Regions from separate parts of the Mesorhizobium sp. M0243 genome, predicted to be linked through region 2. Evidence: predicted binding sites of a transcription regulator. Region 2 holds the regulator's gene; each other region holds the start of a gene.

The links. Region 2 encodes LexA, which represses DNA repair genes until DNA is damaged. Its sites were predicted from a motif close to TGTTCNNNNTGTGTTCNG; they were not measured.
Region 1: a site for LexA is predicted at 1,682-1,699, ahead of NKJ11_RS30240 (helicase-related protein). Genes of this name have one in related genera too.
Region 3: a site for LexA is predicted at 1,880-1,897, ahead of recA (recombinase RecA). Genes of this name have one in related genera too.
Region 4: a site for LexA is predicted at 1,757-1,774, ahead of NKJ11_RS12435 (YifB family Mg chelatase-like AAA ATPase). Genes of this name have one in related genera too.

The regions. Positions count from the first base shown of each region.
Region 1 is NZ_JAMYSF010000036.1:29,719-33,931, forward strand. It holds gene NKJ11_RS30240 (helicase-related protein) at 1-1,493, opposite strand, end outside; gene phbB (acetoacetyl-CoA reductase) at 2,214-2,939, opposite strand; gene NKJ11_RS30250 (acetyl-CoA C-acetyltransferase) at 3,033-4,211, opposite strand.
Region 2 is NZ_JAMYSF010000015.1:118,600-122,812, forward strand. It holds gene kynA (tryptophan 2,3-dioxygenase) at 1-302, shown strand, start outside; gene kynU (kynureninase) at 382-1,629, shown strand; gene lexA (transcriptional repressor LexA) at 2,040-2,780, shown strand; gene NKJ11_RS20205 (ComEC/Rec2 family competence protein) at 2,774-4,213, opposite strand, start outside.
Region 3 is NZ_JAMYSF010000039.1:32,525-36,737, forward strand. It holds gene NKJ11_RS31030 (pseudouridine-5'-phosphate glycosidase) at 1-654, opposite strand, end outside; gene NKJ11_RS31035 (carbohydrate kinase family protein) at 730-1,674, opposite strand; gene recA (recombinase RecA) at 1,955-3,055, shown strand; gene alaS (alanine--tRNA ligase) at 3,354-4,213, shown strand, end outside.
Region 4 is NZ_JAMYSF010000007.1:266,821-271,033, forward strand. It holds gene gshB (glutathione synthase) at 1-801, shown strand, start outside; gene NKJ11_RS12430 (NAD(P)H-dependent oxidoreductase) at 1,036-1,626, shown strand; gene NKJ11_RS12435 (YifB family Mg chelatase-like AAA ATPase) at 1,867-3,399, shown strand; gene NKJ11_RS12440 (DnaJ domain-containing protein) at 3,670-4,209, shown strand.

The DNA of each region.
Region 1 (4,213 bases), on a different contig from region 2:
TCGGCTTCGGGCATGGTATTTTCTCTAAGGCGCCGCATGAGGACGGAAGTCCTGCGGTCTACGAAGCGTTTCGTCAACCGCTCATGCAGCGCATCCGACAATCTGTCTTCGATTTCGCGCGTCTTTTCCTGCCAGTGTGCCTGATCGGCCAGCCAGCCGGGCCGGTTCGACACGAATGTCCAGGTGCGGATCTGGGCAATGCGATGCGACAGCGTGTCGATATCGCCCTCGGTGGTATCGGCGCGGCGCACCTGCTCGGCCATGTAATTCTCGTCGACATGGCCGTAGCGTGCGAGGTCCGTGTAAATGGAAGCGATGAGGTCGGCATGCTGCGCCGGCGCGATCCTGCGGTAGTCGGGCAGCGCGCAGGCTTCCCACAGCAGCGCCACGCGCTTGGCATTGGTGGTGAGTGCGCGAATGTCCTCGTCGCGCGATAGATGCTCGAGCGCCTGTGCATCGACGGCAGGCAATGCCCGCGTCAGTCCCTCGACGGGGGCGTTGGTCTCGATCGAGCGCTTCAGCGCGTCGAGGCTGGCAAAGTCGAAATGCGCGGTGCGCCACTGCAGCACCTTCACCGGATCGAAATCGTGGCCTTCGATCTTCTTGATCAGCTCTTCGTCCAGCGGGTCGACCTGGCCGGTGACACCGAACGTACCGTCACGCAGATGCCGGCCGGCGCGGCCGGCGATCTGGCCGAGCTCGGCCGCGGTCAGGTTGCGATACTGGAAGCCGTCGAACTTGCGGTTCTGGGCGAAGGCGACGTGGTCGAGATCGAGGTTGAGACCCATGCCGATGGCATCGGTGGCGATGAGATAATCGACATCGCCGGACTGGAACAGCGCCACCTGGGCGTTGCGGGTGCGCGGCGAGAGCGCGCCGAGCACAACGGCGGCACCGCCCTGCTGGCGGCGGATCAGCTCGGCGATGGCGTAGACCTCGTCGGCCGAGAAGGCGACGATCGCCGTGCGCCGCGGCAGGCGGGTCAGCTTCTTGGAGCCGGCATAGGCAAGATGCGACAGCCTCGGCCGCGTCACCACCGAGACACCCCTCAGCAGGCGCTGCAGAATGCCATGCATGGTGGCTGCACCGAGCAGCAGCGTTTCCTGGCGGCCGCGCAGATGCAGGATGCGGTCGGTGAAGATGTGGCCACGCTCGAGGTCGCCGGCGAGCTGCACTTCGTCGATGGCGACGAAGGCGGCGTCGGTCTCGCGCGGCATGGCCTCGACAGTGCAGACCGAATATCTGGCGCCCGGCGGCTGGATCTTTTCCTCGCCGGTGATCAGCGCCACTTTGTGGGCGCCGACCTTTTCGCAGACACGGGCGTAGACCTCGCGCGCCAGCAGCCTGAGCGGCAGGCCGATGATACCACTCTCATGCGCCACCATGCGCTCGATTGCGAGATGGGTCTTGCCGGTGTTGGTCGGCCCGAGCACGGCGGTCACGTCGCGGCCCGACAGGATCAGCGGCTCGGTGTGTTTGGGCTGGATGTTCATCAACCTAGAATAAGGCTTCTGGGACCTGGAAATAAGGCTTCTTGGCCTCTGGTTGTCGGGAGCGTGCCTCAAATGGCGCGTATGACAGGCGACACATAGGGATTTCGGGCGCGAAGCGAAAGCGGAATGTTCCGTCGGCGGCGAGAAGGTGGTTTTGTCAAGCTTTCAATCGGCTGCGGATTAACGGATAGAACGAGTCTGGAACGAATCGGCGACGAATCAGTGACTCCTGCAGATTCAGCTTTTGTTCACGGCTACATGTGGATTTCGCGACCGCGAGTCGCACCACATGCTGAATCGCTGAACTGGCCCGTTTGATGCTAAGAGGGCGTTGCCGTTAACCTTTGCCTGGAAACAATCACGGTGGCTTGGCGCGCCTCGACCAACATTATGAAATTGTTGATCTTTCTTAACCTGCGTTAAGCAGTTGGGCAGGCGATTCCGGCTGTCGTCGTTAACGTTCAGCTCATAGCCGGAACGAATCGGCGACGAATCGGCGATGGCGTAATTTTCCCGATTTGTTCACCTCAATATCTTGTGTTGTGAACAGTTTATCCACCGAGAATCCACAGGTTGCCAGGGAGCTTTTGCACAGGGCTGCTGCCGGCTGTTAACCTTCGCGTGCCGAATTGGGTCAGCTACGGTCGCGAGCACGTCAAAGGGACCGTGCCGGAAACGGGCCGGTGTGCCGGCCCGTCGATCTCCTACATCGCCACGTCGTCAGGCGAAGTATTGGCCACCGTTGGCCGTGATGGTCGAGCCGGTGATGAAGCCGGCATCTTCGGATGCGAGGAAGACTACGCAGCGCGCGATCTCTTCCGGTTCGCCGAGGCGACCGACGGGGATTTGCGGGATGATGCGGTCGTTGAGCACCCTCTCGTCGATCGCCTTGACCATCTCGGTGGCGATGTAGCCAGGGCAGATGACGTTGACGGTGATGCCCGCGCGGGCTCCCTCTTGAGCGAGGGCTTTGCTGAAACCGATGTCGCCAGCCTTCGCGGCGGAATAGTTGACCTGGCCGGCCTGGCCTTTCTGGCCGTTGATCGACGAGATGGTGATGACGCGGCCGAACTTGCGGTCGCGCATGCCGCTCCACAGCGGATGCGTCATGTTGAAGACGCCGGACAGGTTGGTGTCGATGACCTCTTTCCACTGCTCGCGCGTGATCTTGTGGAACATGGCGTCGCGGGTGATGCCGGCATTGTTGACCAGCACCGAGACCGGGCCGAGATCGGCCTCGACCTGCTTGATGCCGGCCGCGCAGGAATCATAGTCGGCGACCGACCATTTGTAGACCGGAATGCCGGTCTCGGCCTTGAATTTCGCCGCTGCGGCGTCATTGCCGGCGTAGTTCGCGGCAACCGAATAGCCGACGGTCTTCAATGCGATCGAGATCGCCGCCCCGATGCCGCGCGATCCGCCTGTGACGATTGCTACCTTGGTCATGCATTTCCCCTTTTTTTGATACCGCCCTGTTGTCGGGCTTGGCAGGCACTGGATACAGAACGGGCGGCTCGCGCCGCCCGGTTAGTGAGTTCTTCAGAGTGCTTCGATACACATGGCGACGCCCATGCCGCCGCCGATGCACAGGGTAGCGAGACCCTTCTTGGCGCCGCGCCGGCGCATCTCGAAGACCAGCGTGTTGAAGACACGGGCGCCGGAAGCACCGATCGGGTGGCCGATGGCGATGGCGCCGCCATTGACGTTGACGATCGAGGGGTCCCAGCCCATGTCCTTGTTGACGGCGCAGGCCTGCGCGGCAAAGGCCTCGTTGGCCTCGACCAGGTCGAGATCGCCGACCGACCAGCCGGCCTTTTCCAAGGCCTTGCGCGATGCTGGGATCGGGCCGGTGCCCATGATCTGCGGATCGACGCCGGCGGTTGCCCAGGACACGATGCGTGCCAGCGGGGTGATGCCGCGCCTCACCGCTTCCGCCTCGCTCATCAGCAGCGCGCCGGCGGCACCGTCATTGATGCCGGAGGCGTTGGCGGCGGTCACCGTGCCGTCCTTGTCAAAGGCCGGCTTCAGCTTGGTCATGGCGTCGAGCGTGGCGCCATGGCGGATGTATTCGTCCTGGTCGACAATGGTGTCGCCCTTCTTGCCCTTGAGTGTGACGGCGACGATCTCGTCCTTGAACTTGCCGGCCTTTTGCGCGGCCTCGGCCTTGTTCTGCGAAGCCAGCGCAAACTGATCCTGGTCTTCGCGGGTGATCTGGAACTGACGTGCCACGTTTTCGGCGGTGTTGCCCATGTGATAACCGTTGAAGGCATCCCACAGCCCGTCCTTGATCATGGTGTCGATCAACTTGAAGTCGCCCATCTTGACGCCGGCGCGCAGGTGCTGGGCATGGGTCGAAAGCGACATCGATTCCTGGCCGCCGGCGACGATGACCTTGGCATCGCCGGTGGCGATCTGCTGCATGCCGAGCGCAATGGCACGCAGGCCCGAGCCGCAAACCTGATTGAGGCCCCAGGCTGTGGTTTCCTTGGGCAAGCCAGCATTGATCGATGCCTGGCGGGCCGGGTTCTGGCCTTGCGCGGCGGTCAGCACCTGGCCGAGGATGACCTCGTCGACCTCGCCTGGTTCGACACCGGCACGTGACAGCAATTCCCTGATGACAACGGCACCGAGCTCATGCGCCGGGGTGGCGGCAAAGGCGCCGTTGAAGGAGCCGACCGGCGTGCGCGCCGCGCTGGCAATGACGATGGAAGCGGACATTT
Region 2 (4,213 bases):
TCGGTGCCGATGCCAGGCGCACGGACTGGCGTGAGACGCGAACCGAGAATGAAGAGGTGCTGGTCGCCTGGCAGACCATCTACCGCGATCCGCAGCGCTACTGGATGTTCTACGAACTGGCCGAGAAGCTGGTCGACTTCGAGGACTACTTCCGCCGCTGGCGCTTCAACCACGTCACCACGGTGGAGCGCATCATCGGCCTGAAACGCGGCACCGGCGGCACGTCGGGTGCTTCGTATCTGAAGAAAATGCTCGAGGTCGTGCTGTTCCCGGAGCTGTGGACGGTCCGCACCCGGCTCTGACGTCGAAATGAAAACAGGCACACCGAGGGGACGCGCTGTGGCGGAAAACCCTTCGCGAACAACCGGGGACTGACCGACCATGAGTGGAATTCCTGATCTCGCCGCAGTCGAAGCGATGGATGCCACGGATCCGCTGCGGGCCATGCGCGACCGTTTCATTCTGCCGGAGGGGATGATCTATCTCGACGGCAATTCACTGGGGGCAGCGTCTCATGCCGTTTTCAGCGAGCTGCAGCAGGCGGCGACCCAAGAATGGGCCCAGGATCTCATCCGAGCTTGGAACACGGCCGGATGGTTCGAGATGCCAATCGAACTCGGCGACCAGCTCGGACGCCTGATAGGAGCCGCGGCCGGCCAGACCGTTGTCTGCGACACGACATCGACCAACATCTACAAGGTGCTGCACGCGGCGATGGAGATGCGGCCCGGCCGGTCGGCCATCGTCGCCGAAGGTGACAGTTTTCCCACCGACCTGTACATCGCCGAAGGCGTGGCCTCGACCCGGGATGGCGTCCTGCTGCGCCTCGCGGGTGTCGACGCGCCGACCATCGAAGAGCTGATCGACGAAAACGTCGCGGTGGTGCTGGTCAATCACGTCAATTACAAATCGGGTGAACTGCGCGACATGGCGGCGCTGACGCGCAAAGCTCATGCGGCCGGAGCGCTGATCGTCTGGGATCTTTGCCACACCGCCGGCGCCCTGCCCGTCGAGCTCGATCACGCAAATGCCGATTTCGCCATCGGCTGCACCTACAAGTACCTCAACGGCGGTCCGGGCGCACCGGCCTTCATCTATGCCGCGCAGCGCCACCACGGCGATATCAGCCAGCCGCTCAGCGGCTGGTGGGGCCATGCGCGGCCCTTTGCCTTCGAACGGGGTTATGTTGCCGGCACCGGCATCCGCCGCTTTTTGTGCGGCACTCAGCCGATCCTGTCGATGCGGGCGCTCAAAGGCGCGCTTGCCATCTGGAATGACGTCGACATGGCGGCATTGCGAAAGAAGAGTGTCGCGTTGACAGAACTGTTCATCCAGCTCGTCGAAGCCAGGTGCGGCGCCTACGGTCTCACGCTGGAGACCACCCGCGACGCGACCAGGCGCGGCAGCCAGGTGTCGTTCCTTCACGATCACGGCTATCAAATCATGCGGGCGCTGATCGAGCGCGGCGTCATCGGTGATTTTCGTGCGCCATCGACCATCCGTTTCGGCTTCACGCCGCTCTATGTCGGCTACAAGAATGTGTGGCTGGCGGTTGAGGTGCTGGAGGATATTCTGCGCACGGGCGCATGGAAGGACCGCCGTTTCGCGGTCAAGGAAGCCGTTACCTGACGCAACGATCCCCGCGATCCACCGCCGCCGCCCTCACTGCCTGGCAGATGACGGAGGCTGAATTTCCAGCCACAAATGCCAACAGACGTTGGCGTTTTGGCTCCGTTTCGTTCACGGCAAACGAACGTCCCGAAGATTGATATCGTCCTTTGTGGAGGTCGATAGACTGATAATGCCAAGCCTTGGGTCGAGGATGAGCCACAGGTCATTAACCATAATAATTTCAATGTGAGCAGGCGCATCGCTGTGCCTGGCGCTTGTTGATCGCGACCCGCTGGCAAGCGCCAAATAATTTCAGCAGCCTTAACAAATTCATTAAACTTTAAACGGTTGCAGAACACAACTGGAACAGATAGGGTTTGTTCTGGGTTTGTTTTTCGATTCTGGTTTCAGGTAACCTGGGGGCCGCCATGCTGACGCGCAAGCAACATGAACTGCTGATGTTCATCCATGAACGCCTGAAGGAGAGCGGCATTCCGCCATCCTTCGACGAGATGAAGGAGGCGCTTGACCTTGCCTCCAAATCCGGGATTCATCGGCTGATCACCGCACTTGAGGAGCGCGGCTTTATTCGCCGGTTGCCCAACCGGGCACGCGCGCTGGAAGTGCTGCGATTGCCGGACTCGATCGCGCCTGGCCTCAACGCGGCAAAGAAGTTTTCGCCAAGCGTCATCCAGGGCAGTCTCGGTCAGGGTGGTGCCCTTGGCCGGCAGATCAAGCCGGCGCCTTCGCGGATGCCCTCGCCCGGCAATGATGACGATGCGGTCTCCGCCGTGTCGATCCCGGTCATGGGCCGTATCGCCGCCGGTGTGCCGATCGATGCCATCCAGCATCAGACGCATTCGATCTCGGTGCCGCCGGACATGATCATGGGCGGCGCCCACTATGCGCTGGAGGTCAAGGGCGACTCGATGATCGAGGCCGGTATCTTCGACGGCGACACCGTCATCATCCGCAACGCCGATACCGCCCAGCCAGGCGAGATCATCGTGGCGCTGGTCGACGAAGAGGAAGCGACGCTGAAGCGGTTCCGCCGCAAGGGCGCCTCGATTGCCCTCGAAGCCGCCAATCCAGCCTACGAGACACGGATTTTCGGCCCGGACAGGGTCAAGGTGCAAGGCAAGCTCGTCGGCCTGATCCGCCGCTACTGAGCCGGCTGCGGGTTGGCCGCTGGCTTCTCCGGTTTCTTGAAGGGTGCCAGCCCCCTTGCCTCACGAGAGTATTTGCGTTGCGTGTGCCAGGGCCGATATGGGCTGTCCACCGCGAAGCTGATCGTCGCCGGCGTGGTCGCCGATTGGCGATCGAAGAAGACCGCGGCACTGCCTTTGCGAGCCAGTTGCCGCTTGGTGATGACGAGAACCAGCGGATTGTGACAGGCGTCATACGCGGTGGCGTCATTGATGACGATCAGCTCGGCGAAGCCGCAGGCTTTCCAGGTGTCCTTGCGGTCCTCGACATAGGCAATGATCGCACCGGACATGTGCCTGGCCACGCAAACGCCTGAGGAGCAATAGAACGGCGATCCCAGCGGCAGATCAACGGCATCCGCGACATCGAATTGCCCATAGCTGTTGTCGAACACCTCTGGCACGACGATGGTTTCTGATGTCAGGGCGCGTTTCCAGTTGTCGACGGTGAATTCGTTCGGCCGTTCCCGGCTGACGGCAAGCTCGCCGCCACCGATCGGCAACGCCACCAGCCGGGCGTCTTCCGAGATCAGCACATCCGGCGTGCGCGTATCCGAGACGGTCAGCAAGCCTGCCAGCGCGAATGGCAGGGCAGCGAGCCGCAGCCAAGTTGTCGCCATCGTCGCGATGACCAAAGCAATTGCCACCAACAGGACCGACTGTTGCGAAATCAGCCCGACCCCGTCGACAGGCGAACGCTCGGAGATCCAGCCGGATATGGCGATCATCATCGTCAGGCCCTTACCCATCAGGTAGAGAGCCGGCCAATCCAATCCGAAAGGCATCAGCAGCGCGCTGGCGACGGCCAGGAACATGACGACGGTGACGATCGGCATAACCGCGAGGTTGGCAAACAGGCTAAGCGGCGAGACACGCTGAAAATGCCAGATGGCAAACAGCGTCGTGGCGCTTCCGGCGATGATCGAGGTCATGGCAAGGCCGGTTGCCGCCAGCAGGAATTTTCGCGTCAGGAAACCTGGCATGGATCGCTTTGGTGGCGGCGGTCTAGCTTTTCCCGCGCGGTGATCGGCCCAGCCGGCATAGGCGCCGACCAGAGCCGCGGTCGCGGCGAACGACATCTGAAAACTCGGGCCGACCACCTCATGCGGCGACACCACGATGACGGCGATCGCCGAGATCGCCAGATTGCGCATGGTGAGTGCTGCTCGATCGAACAGCACGGCAATCAGCATCACCGCCAGCATGATGAAGCTGCGCTCGGCGGCAACGACGACTCCAGAGATGATGAGATAGGCCGCGATCGAGAACAGCGCGGCGGCAGCGGCATACTTCTTGACCGGGCGACGCGCGGAAAAGTCGGGAAACAAGGCGAAGGCGCCGCGCAGCAATCCCATGATGGTGCCCGCGACCAGCGCCATGTGCAGTCCCGAAATGGA
Region 3 (4,213 bases), on a different contig from region 2:
CTGGTAGAAATGCGCGATCGCTTCCGGCTCGTGCAAGGTCAGCGGCGCGCGGAACGGCGACTGCCGCGACCAGAAGGCGGGCATCGTCTCGCAGCCAAGGCCGATCACCGGCACGCCGCGCGTCTCCAGCACCTCCAGCGTCTTTTCGATGTCGAGGATGGCCTTGGCGCCGGCCGAGACGACGATGACCGGGGTGCGCGCCAGCTCGTCGAGATCGGCGGAAATGTCAAAACTCTTTTCGGCGCCCTTGTGCACGCCGCCGATGCCGCCGGTGGCGAACACTTTTATGCCGACCATATGCGCCGCGATCATCGTGGCGGCGACCGTGGTGCCACCGGTGCGCCCTTGCGCCACGGCAAAACCGAGATCGGCGCGCGACAGTTTCATGGCGTCGCCCGTCATCGCCAGCGATTCGCGCTCGCCGTCCGAAAGCCCGATCTTTATGCGGCCGCCAACCACGGCGATGGTCGCCGGCACGGCGCCGCCGTCGGTGATGATCTTTTCGACATCGGCCGCCATGGCGCCATTGTCGGGGTAGGGCATGCCATGGGTGATGATGGTGCTTTCCAGCGCCACCACCGGCCGCCCGGCAGCCAGGGCCTGCGCCACCGGCGCGTGGATGTCGATGAAGGGGCGGGCGGTCTCAGGGGTCATCAGGGTCTCCAATCCGGAATGCAGCGCGTCCGTCGGGACATCAGGCAACATCGTGGCACTATGAATTTGCCGGTCTCATGCCACTTCCCTGGCATCCGGCACAAGAGCCAATGCCTCAGTGAAATCAGCCGCGGTGAACTCCGGAACGGCGTTGGCGCTTTCGATGGCAAGCGTCGCCCCGGCAATGCCTTCGCGCAGTGCTGACCGCAGGGGCAGTCCGCGCAGCAAAGCAGCGACCGTTGCGCCCGCCAGGGCATCGCCGGCCCCGGTGACGTCAGCGACCTTTCTTGGCGGCGGCGGCAGGATCGAGAAGGCGCCGGCTTCATCGAAGCCCAGCATGGGCTCGCTGCCCGCCGTCACCACGCCGCTGACGAGGCCGCTGCATCGCAACCCGTCGACGACCTCGCGCTCCGTGGCAGTCGCGGCGACGCCGGCCAGCACCATGGCCTCGCGCCGGTTCATGAAGACGAGCGAGAGCTCCTTCAGCACCGGTATCAGCCGCGTTACCTTGGCAGGCGAAATTGCAATGGCGAAAACCGGCTTGCCCGTGGCGAGCGCGACCAGCCGTTCCAGCGCCGAAGAGGGCAGGTTGGCGTCGCACAGGATCGCATCGGCGGCAGCGATCACCTCCCGCACCTTGGAGCGCCTGATCTGCTTGGGAAACGCCAAATCATAGAGCGCCATGTCGGCAAAGCCGACGATCAGCTCGCCTTCGCTGTCGATCAGCGCCGTGTAGCTCGGTGTCGTGCGGTCGAGGAAGACCGCCGACAGGTCGGTAATGCCTGCCTCGGCAATGGCTCGCGAAACGGTGTCGGCAGCGGCATCGCCGCCGCGAACCGATATGAGCGACGCGGAGACGCCGCGCCGCACCGCACTGCGCAAAGCGTTGAAGACCCCGCCGCCGACATCCTCGCGCATCGTGCCGGGATTGGAGGCAGCCGGCACGTAAGCGCCGGACACCTGGCCGCGCCGGTCGATATGGGCGCCGCCTACGGCCAGTATTTTCGCGGATTTCAGCATGCCGGCGATATGACCTTTGTTATTCCAGCCGCACAAGCGCTAGGCTGTGCAACGGAGCTTCGCATGCAAGGCGGCGATTCGGCAGATCGAAACAACCGAGCCGTCTGGCCCAATGTGTGGTGCATCCCTGATCGAATCCTTGGACAAAAAAAGAACAAATCCGGATATTCTTTGTTTTTCAGATATTTGACCCCTCTTGCCAAATGAGAACAAAAAAGGTACAAATAGGCAGGGATTACGGATTGTCCGGCCTTCATTGACGACCAAGGGGTGATGTATCATGGCTCAGAATTCTTTGCGGCTTGTAGAGGACAAGGCAGTGGACAAATCAAAGGCTCTGGATGCGGCGCTGTCGCAGATCGAGCGGGCTTTCGGCAAGGGCTCGATCATGCGGCTCGGCGCCAACGATCAGGTCGTCGAGATTGAAACGGTGCCGACCGGCTCGCTTGGCCTAGACATCGCGCTTGGTGTTGGTGGCTTGCCGCGCGGTCGCATCATCGAGATCTACGGGCCGGAAAGCTCGGGCAAGACGACGCTGGCGCTGCACACCGTGGCCGAAGCCCAGAAGAAGGGCGGCATCTGCGCCTTCGTCGATGCCGAGCATGCGCTCGATCCGGTCTATGCCCGCAAGCTTGGCGTCGATCTCGAAAACCTTCTGATCTCGCAGCCGGACACCGGTGAGCAGGCGCTGGAAATCTGCGACACGCTGGTGCGCTCCGGCGCCATCGACGTGCTGGTGGTCGATTCGGTCGCGGCGCTGACGCCACGCGCCGAAATTGAAGGTGAGATGGGCGATTCGCTGCCCGGCCTGCAGGCCCGCTTGATGAGCCAGGCGCTGCGCAAGCTGACCGCTTCGATCTCGCGCTCCAACACCATGGTCATCTTCATCAACCAGATCCGCATGAAGATCGGCGTCATGTTTGGTTCGCCCGAGACCACGACGGGCGGCAACGCGCTGAAATTCTACGCTTCGGTGCGTCTTGACATCCGCCGCATCGGCTCGATCAAGGACCGCGACGAGGTTGTCGGCAACCAGACCCGCGTCAAGGTGGTCAAGAACAAGTTGGCGCCGCCCTTCAAGGTGGTCGAATTCGACATCATGTTTGGTGAGGGCGTGTCCAAAACCGGCGAACTGGTCGATCTCGGGGTCAAGGCCGGTATTGTAGAGAAGTCTGGCGCCTGGTTTTCTTATAATTCGCAGCGTCTCGGCCAGGGCCGCGAAAATGCCAAGCTGTTCCTGCGTGACAATCCCGACACGGCACGCGAGATCGAGTTGTCGATCAGGCAGAATGCCGGGCTGATCGCCGAGAAATTCCTCGAGAATGGCGGCCCTGAGCGCGGCGAAGACGACGGTTTCGAGGAAGAATCCGGCGCCATGTAACAGCTTCGTGCGCGATGCCGGCCGGAGTTCGGCCATAATCGCGTTCTATTATCTCAGGCTTATGTAATTGAGTTCCGCGTTATTGCGTTTCGAAACCGCCGGCCCAGTGCCGGCGGTTTTGCGTTTCGGCAGCGAAAACAGGCCGGTTCGAATGGCCGGCAAAGGCCGTGGATTGGACCAACTCCGTGTTTCTGGACAGGGTGAGGCGCGGCGGCTAAAAGGCCAAGTCCTAATCTTCTAAAATCGCAGAGCCCATTTCCGCCGGTTTGCCGGCGGCTCTTCCGAAAAGGCAGCATTCATGAGTGGCGTGAACGAGATCCGGTCGACATTTCTCGACTACTTCCGCAAGGAGGGTCACGAGATCGTCGCGTCGAGCCCGCTGGTGCCGCGCAACGATCCGACACTGATGTTCACCAACGCCGGCATGGTGCAGTTCAAGAATGTCTTCACCGGTTTGGAGAAGCGGCCCTATTCGCGCGCGTCGACCGCCCAGAAGAGCGTGCGCGCCGGCGGCAAGCACAACGATCTCGACAATGTCGGCTACACTGCGCGCCATCTGACCTTCTTCGAGATGCTCGGCAATTTTTCCTTTGGCGACTATTTCAAGGAGCGAGCCATCGAGCTCGCCTGGAACCTGATCACCAGGGAGTTCGGGCTGAACAAGGACAAGCTGCTGGTCACCGTCTATCATACGGACGACGAGGCGGCCGGTTTCTGGAAGAAGATCGCCGGGTTTTCCGACGACCGCATCATTCGCATCGCGACATCGGACAATTTCTGGGCGATGGGCGATACCGGCCCGTGCGGTCCGTGTTCGGAGATCTTCATCGACCGCGGCGAGCACATCTGGGGCGGCCCTCCCGGCAGCCCGGAGGAGGATGGCGACCGTTTCCTGGAATTCTGGAACCTGGTGTTCATGCAGTATGAACAGGTGACGAAAGAAGAGCGCATCGACCTGCCGCGCCCCTCGATCGACACCGGCATGGGCCTGGAGCGCATGGCGTCCATCCTGCAAGGGGTGGAAAGCGTCTTCGAGACCGATCTGTTCCGTCACCTGATCGACGCGGCCTCGTCCGCGATCGGGCATGGTCCCGACAAGGAGACTGTCGCGTCCTACCGGGTCATTGCCGATCATCTGCGCTCGTCCTCCTTCCTGGT
Region 4 (4,213 bases), on a different contig from region 2:
GGCAAGGTGTTTGCCCGCATCGAGGAGATGCAGGTGCGCGACGAGAAGGGCAGCCACTATTCGCTGGGCGAGAAGGTGCGCACCGATCTGTCGGAAATGGATGTCGTCCTGCTGCGCCAGGATCCGCCCTTCGACATGAACTACATCACCACCACGCACATTCTCGAACGCATCCATCCGAAGACGCTCGTGGTCAACGACCCGGCATGGGTGCGCAACAGCCCCGAAAAGATCTTCGTCACCGAATTTGCCGACCTGATGCCGGACACGCTGATCACCAAGGATCCACTCGAAGTTGCCGCCTTCCGCAAGGAGTTCGGCGACATCATCATCAAGCCGCTGTACGGCAATGGCGGCGCCGGTATCTTCCACATGCTGGAGGCCGACCGCAACCTTGCCTCGCTGCTGGAAATGTTCGGCCAGATGTTCCGCGAACCCTATATCGTGCAGCGCTATCTCAAGGACGTGCGCAAGGGCGACAAGCGCATCATCCTGATCGACGGCGAGCCGGTCGGCGCCATCAACCGGGTGCCGGCCGAACACGATTCCCGCTCCAACATGCATGTCGGCGGCCGCGCCGAAAAGACCGAACTGACGGAGCGCGAACGCGAGATCTGCGCCCGCATCGGGCCCTCGCTGAAAGAGCGCGGCTTCATCCTGGTCGGTATCGACGTCATCGGCGACTACATGACCGAGATCAACGTGACCTCGCCGACCGGCGTGCGCGAGGTCAAGCGCTTCGGCGGCGCCGACATCGCCAGCCTGTTCTGGGACGCGGTCGAGGACAAGCGGCGGACGTAACCGTTTTCACTTTGTCTTAACCATGTTCCGGTTTCTGCAACCGGCCACAACCCAGCCGCGACCGGCGCGGCTGCATATTCTTGTAATGTTCCTCATTTGATCAGGCGATTGTATAAGCCCGCTGCGGATCGACACCGGCGATGGGCTTCCCTCCCCGCCACTGACCTTGCTGTTTCCACTTGGTTGCGCGACGGCTAATATGTGCGTGTAATTCGAAGCCTGAAGGCCCGCGCCATGAAAATCAATGTCGTCTACGCGCATCCACTAGCCGACAGTTACCAGGCGGCGCTCCACAAACGGGTCGTTCAGACCCTCAAAGCCAGGGGTGACGAGGTCGTTGATTTCGATCTCCATCAGATGAAGTTCGATCCCGTGATGCATGCCGAAGAAAGACATGGCCACTTTGACCCTGCCCAGGCACCCAGCGACTTGCAGGTTTACATCGACGCGTTGAGATGGGCGGAGGCATGCGTTTTCTGCTTTCCGACATGGTGGTCAGGCATGCCCGCAATCTTGAAGGGTTATTTTGATCGAGTTTGGCGACCGGGGGTGGCTTACGAGTTGCCGGCAGACGGTGGCGTGATCAAGCCGGCGCTATTGAACATCCGGCGGATGGGCGTTGTTACCACATGCGGGTCGCCGTGGTGGTATACTGAACTGTACATGCAAAACCCGGGAAGGAAGGTGCTGCTGCGCGGTCTCAAGACTATGTGCGGCCGCAACGTGAGGCACCTCTACCTGACGAGATATTCCGTCGAAAACATCTCTGATGACCAGAGGGAAATGTTCGCCCGCAAGGTGGAGCGCCTGTTCGACAAATTCTAGCCATCTATGCTCGGGTATGTCATCTTTGATGCCAGCGAGCCTTTGACGGAGCGGGCGCTCAAGCTTCCGATCAAAGCCTAGCTTATGGACGCTCCTTGCCGGCAGAATTCCTCACCGTGGTGAAGCTATATGTTCTCGTAATGTTCTTGCTTAACTCCGAAATCTGTGGTTGTCTTCTTTGACTTCGCTCACACCCTGATCGCCAGGGCATGGGCGAACTACTGTCCGGGGGTACAAAAAATGGTGGCGCGGGTTCGCACGGTCGCTTTCCAAGGCATCGAGGCCGTGCCGGTCGACGTGCAGGTGATGATCGCGCCCGGCAAGGTCAACATGCACATCGTCGGCCTGGGCGACAAGGCGGTGGCCGAAAGCCGCGAGCGGGTGCAGGCCGCACTGCATGCTTCCGGCCTGTCGATGCCGTCGAAGAAGGTGACTGTCAATCTGGCGCCGGCCGACCTGCCGAAGGAAGGCAGCCACTACGACCTGCCGATCGCACTCGGCCTAATGGCCGCGCTGGGCGCCATTCCGGGCGACATGCTGGCCGGCTATGTCGTGCTTGGAGAATTGTCACTCGACGGCACGATTGCCGCGGTCGCCGGCTCCTTGCCGGCGGCGATCGCCGCCAATGCCGAGGGCAAGGGCCTGATCTGCCCGTTCGCATGCGGGCCGGAAGCGGCCTGGGCTGGAAAGGATATCGACATTCTGGCACCGCGCAGCCTGATTGCCATCGCCAATCATTTTCGTGGCACGCAGGTGCTGTCGCGCCCCGAGGCCGGTATGCACGCCGCGGCGCTGGATCTGCCTGACCTCGCCGACATCAAGGGCCAGGAGACCGCCAAGCGGGCGCTGGAGGTGGCGGCGGCCGGCGGTCATAATCTGCTTATGATCGGACCGCCTGGATCCGGCAAATCGATGCTGGCGCAGCGGCTGCCGTCGATCCTGCCGCCGCTGGCGCCGAAGGAATTGCTCGAAGTCTCGATGATCGCCTCGGTGGCGGGAGAGCTCGGCGAAGGCAAGCTGACCGACCGGCGGCCGTTCCGCGCCCCGCATCATTCGGCCTCGATGGCGGCGATGGTCGGCGGCGGCATCCGCGCACGGCCGGGTGAGGTGTCGCTTGCCCACCACGGCGTGCTGTTCCTCGACGAGTTTCCCGAGTTCACGCCGCAGACGCTCGATGCGCTGCGCCAGCCGCTGGAGACCGGCGACTGCATGATCGCGCGGGCCAACCATCGCGTCACCTATCCGGCGCGTATCCAGCTGGTGGCGGCGATGAACCCGTGCCGTTGCGGCATGGCCGGCGAGCCGGGCTATCGCTGCCTGCGCGGCGAGCGTTGCCGCACCGACTATCAGGCGCGCATTTCGGGTCCGCTGCTCGACCGCATCGATCTCAGGATCGAAGTGCCCGCAGTGTCGGCCAGCGACTTGATCCGGCCCGATCGGGCGGAGAAAAGTGCCGATGTGGCGCTGCGTGTGGCACGCGCCCGCACCATCCAGCGCGAACGTTTCGAGCGGCTCGGCGCCACCCGCGCCACCACCAACGCGCATTGCGCGCCCTCGGTCATCGAGGAGATCGCCATGCCGGACGCCGCCGGCCTGTCGCTGCTCAAGGACGCCAGCGAAAAGCTCGCCTTTTCGGCGCGGGCCTATCACCGTGTGCTGAAGGTGGCACGGACGCTTGCCGATCTCGACGCCAGCGAAACCGTCGGCCGAATCCATCTGGCCGAAGCGATCTCCTACCGCATGAGCTCGGAGCGGATGGCGCAGGCGGCGTAGGTCCGCCGACAAGCCGGCCTCGCCACATTGCATTCCGCGATCACGCCATAACCCGGCCTCCGCGAATCGATCATCTCCACGGTGCGGCGGACCTGATTGTCCGCTTGGCCGGCGTCCTCACCACCCAACGGCCTCACCGAGCGGGCGCCGGCCATTTTCTTCCTCTTCCAGAAGCGTGGATGTCATCGACGCCGGACCAAAGTCTTGGTCTCTGCATTGGACATTCCTTATTTAGACAATGCGAATATGGTTGCGGTCGGGGAGCCCGCTATGTTCATTGACTACTACGAAGTTTTGGAAGTTAGCCCGAACGCCAATTCGGAAACGCTGGAGCGCATATTTCGCTATTTTGCGATGCGCTATCATCCCGACAATCGCGAAACCGGCGATGAAGCCCGCTTCAGTGAAATCGTGGAAGCCCACAACACGCTCAAGGATCCGGTCAAACGCGCTCAATACGACATCGCGTACAAGGACCATGCCGGCCTTCGCCGCGAGCTGACCGAGGAAGCCAGCAGCACCAAGGGCGTCGAGCGGGATGTCGTGATCCAGGCCAGGCTGCTGTCGCTGCTTTACGCGAAGCGCCGGCACGACGTCAGCAATCCCGGGATCGGAGATGTGGAGCTCGAACGCTTGTCAGGCTGTCCGCGAGAGCATCTCGAATTTCATCTCTGGTATTTGAAAGCGAAGGGCTGGATAGCAAGAGTGGAAAACGGGACGATCGCGATTACGGTGGAAGGCGTCGATCGGGTCAACTCCGAACACCGTCGCGATCCCACCATCCGGCTCCTGGACCATACGGCTTCCTGACGCC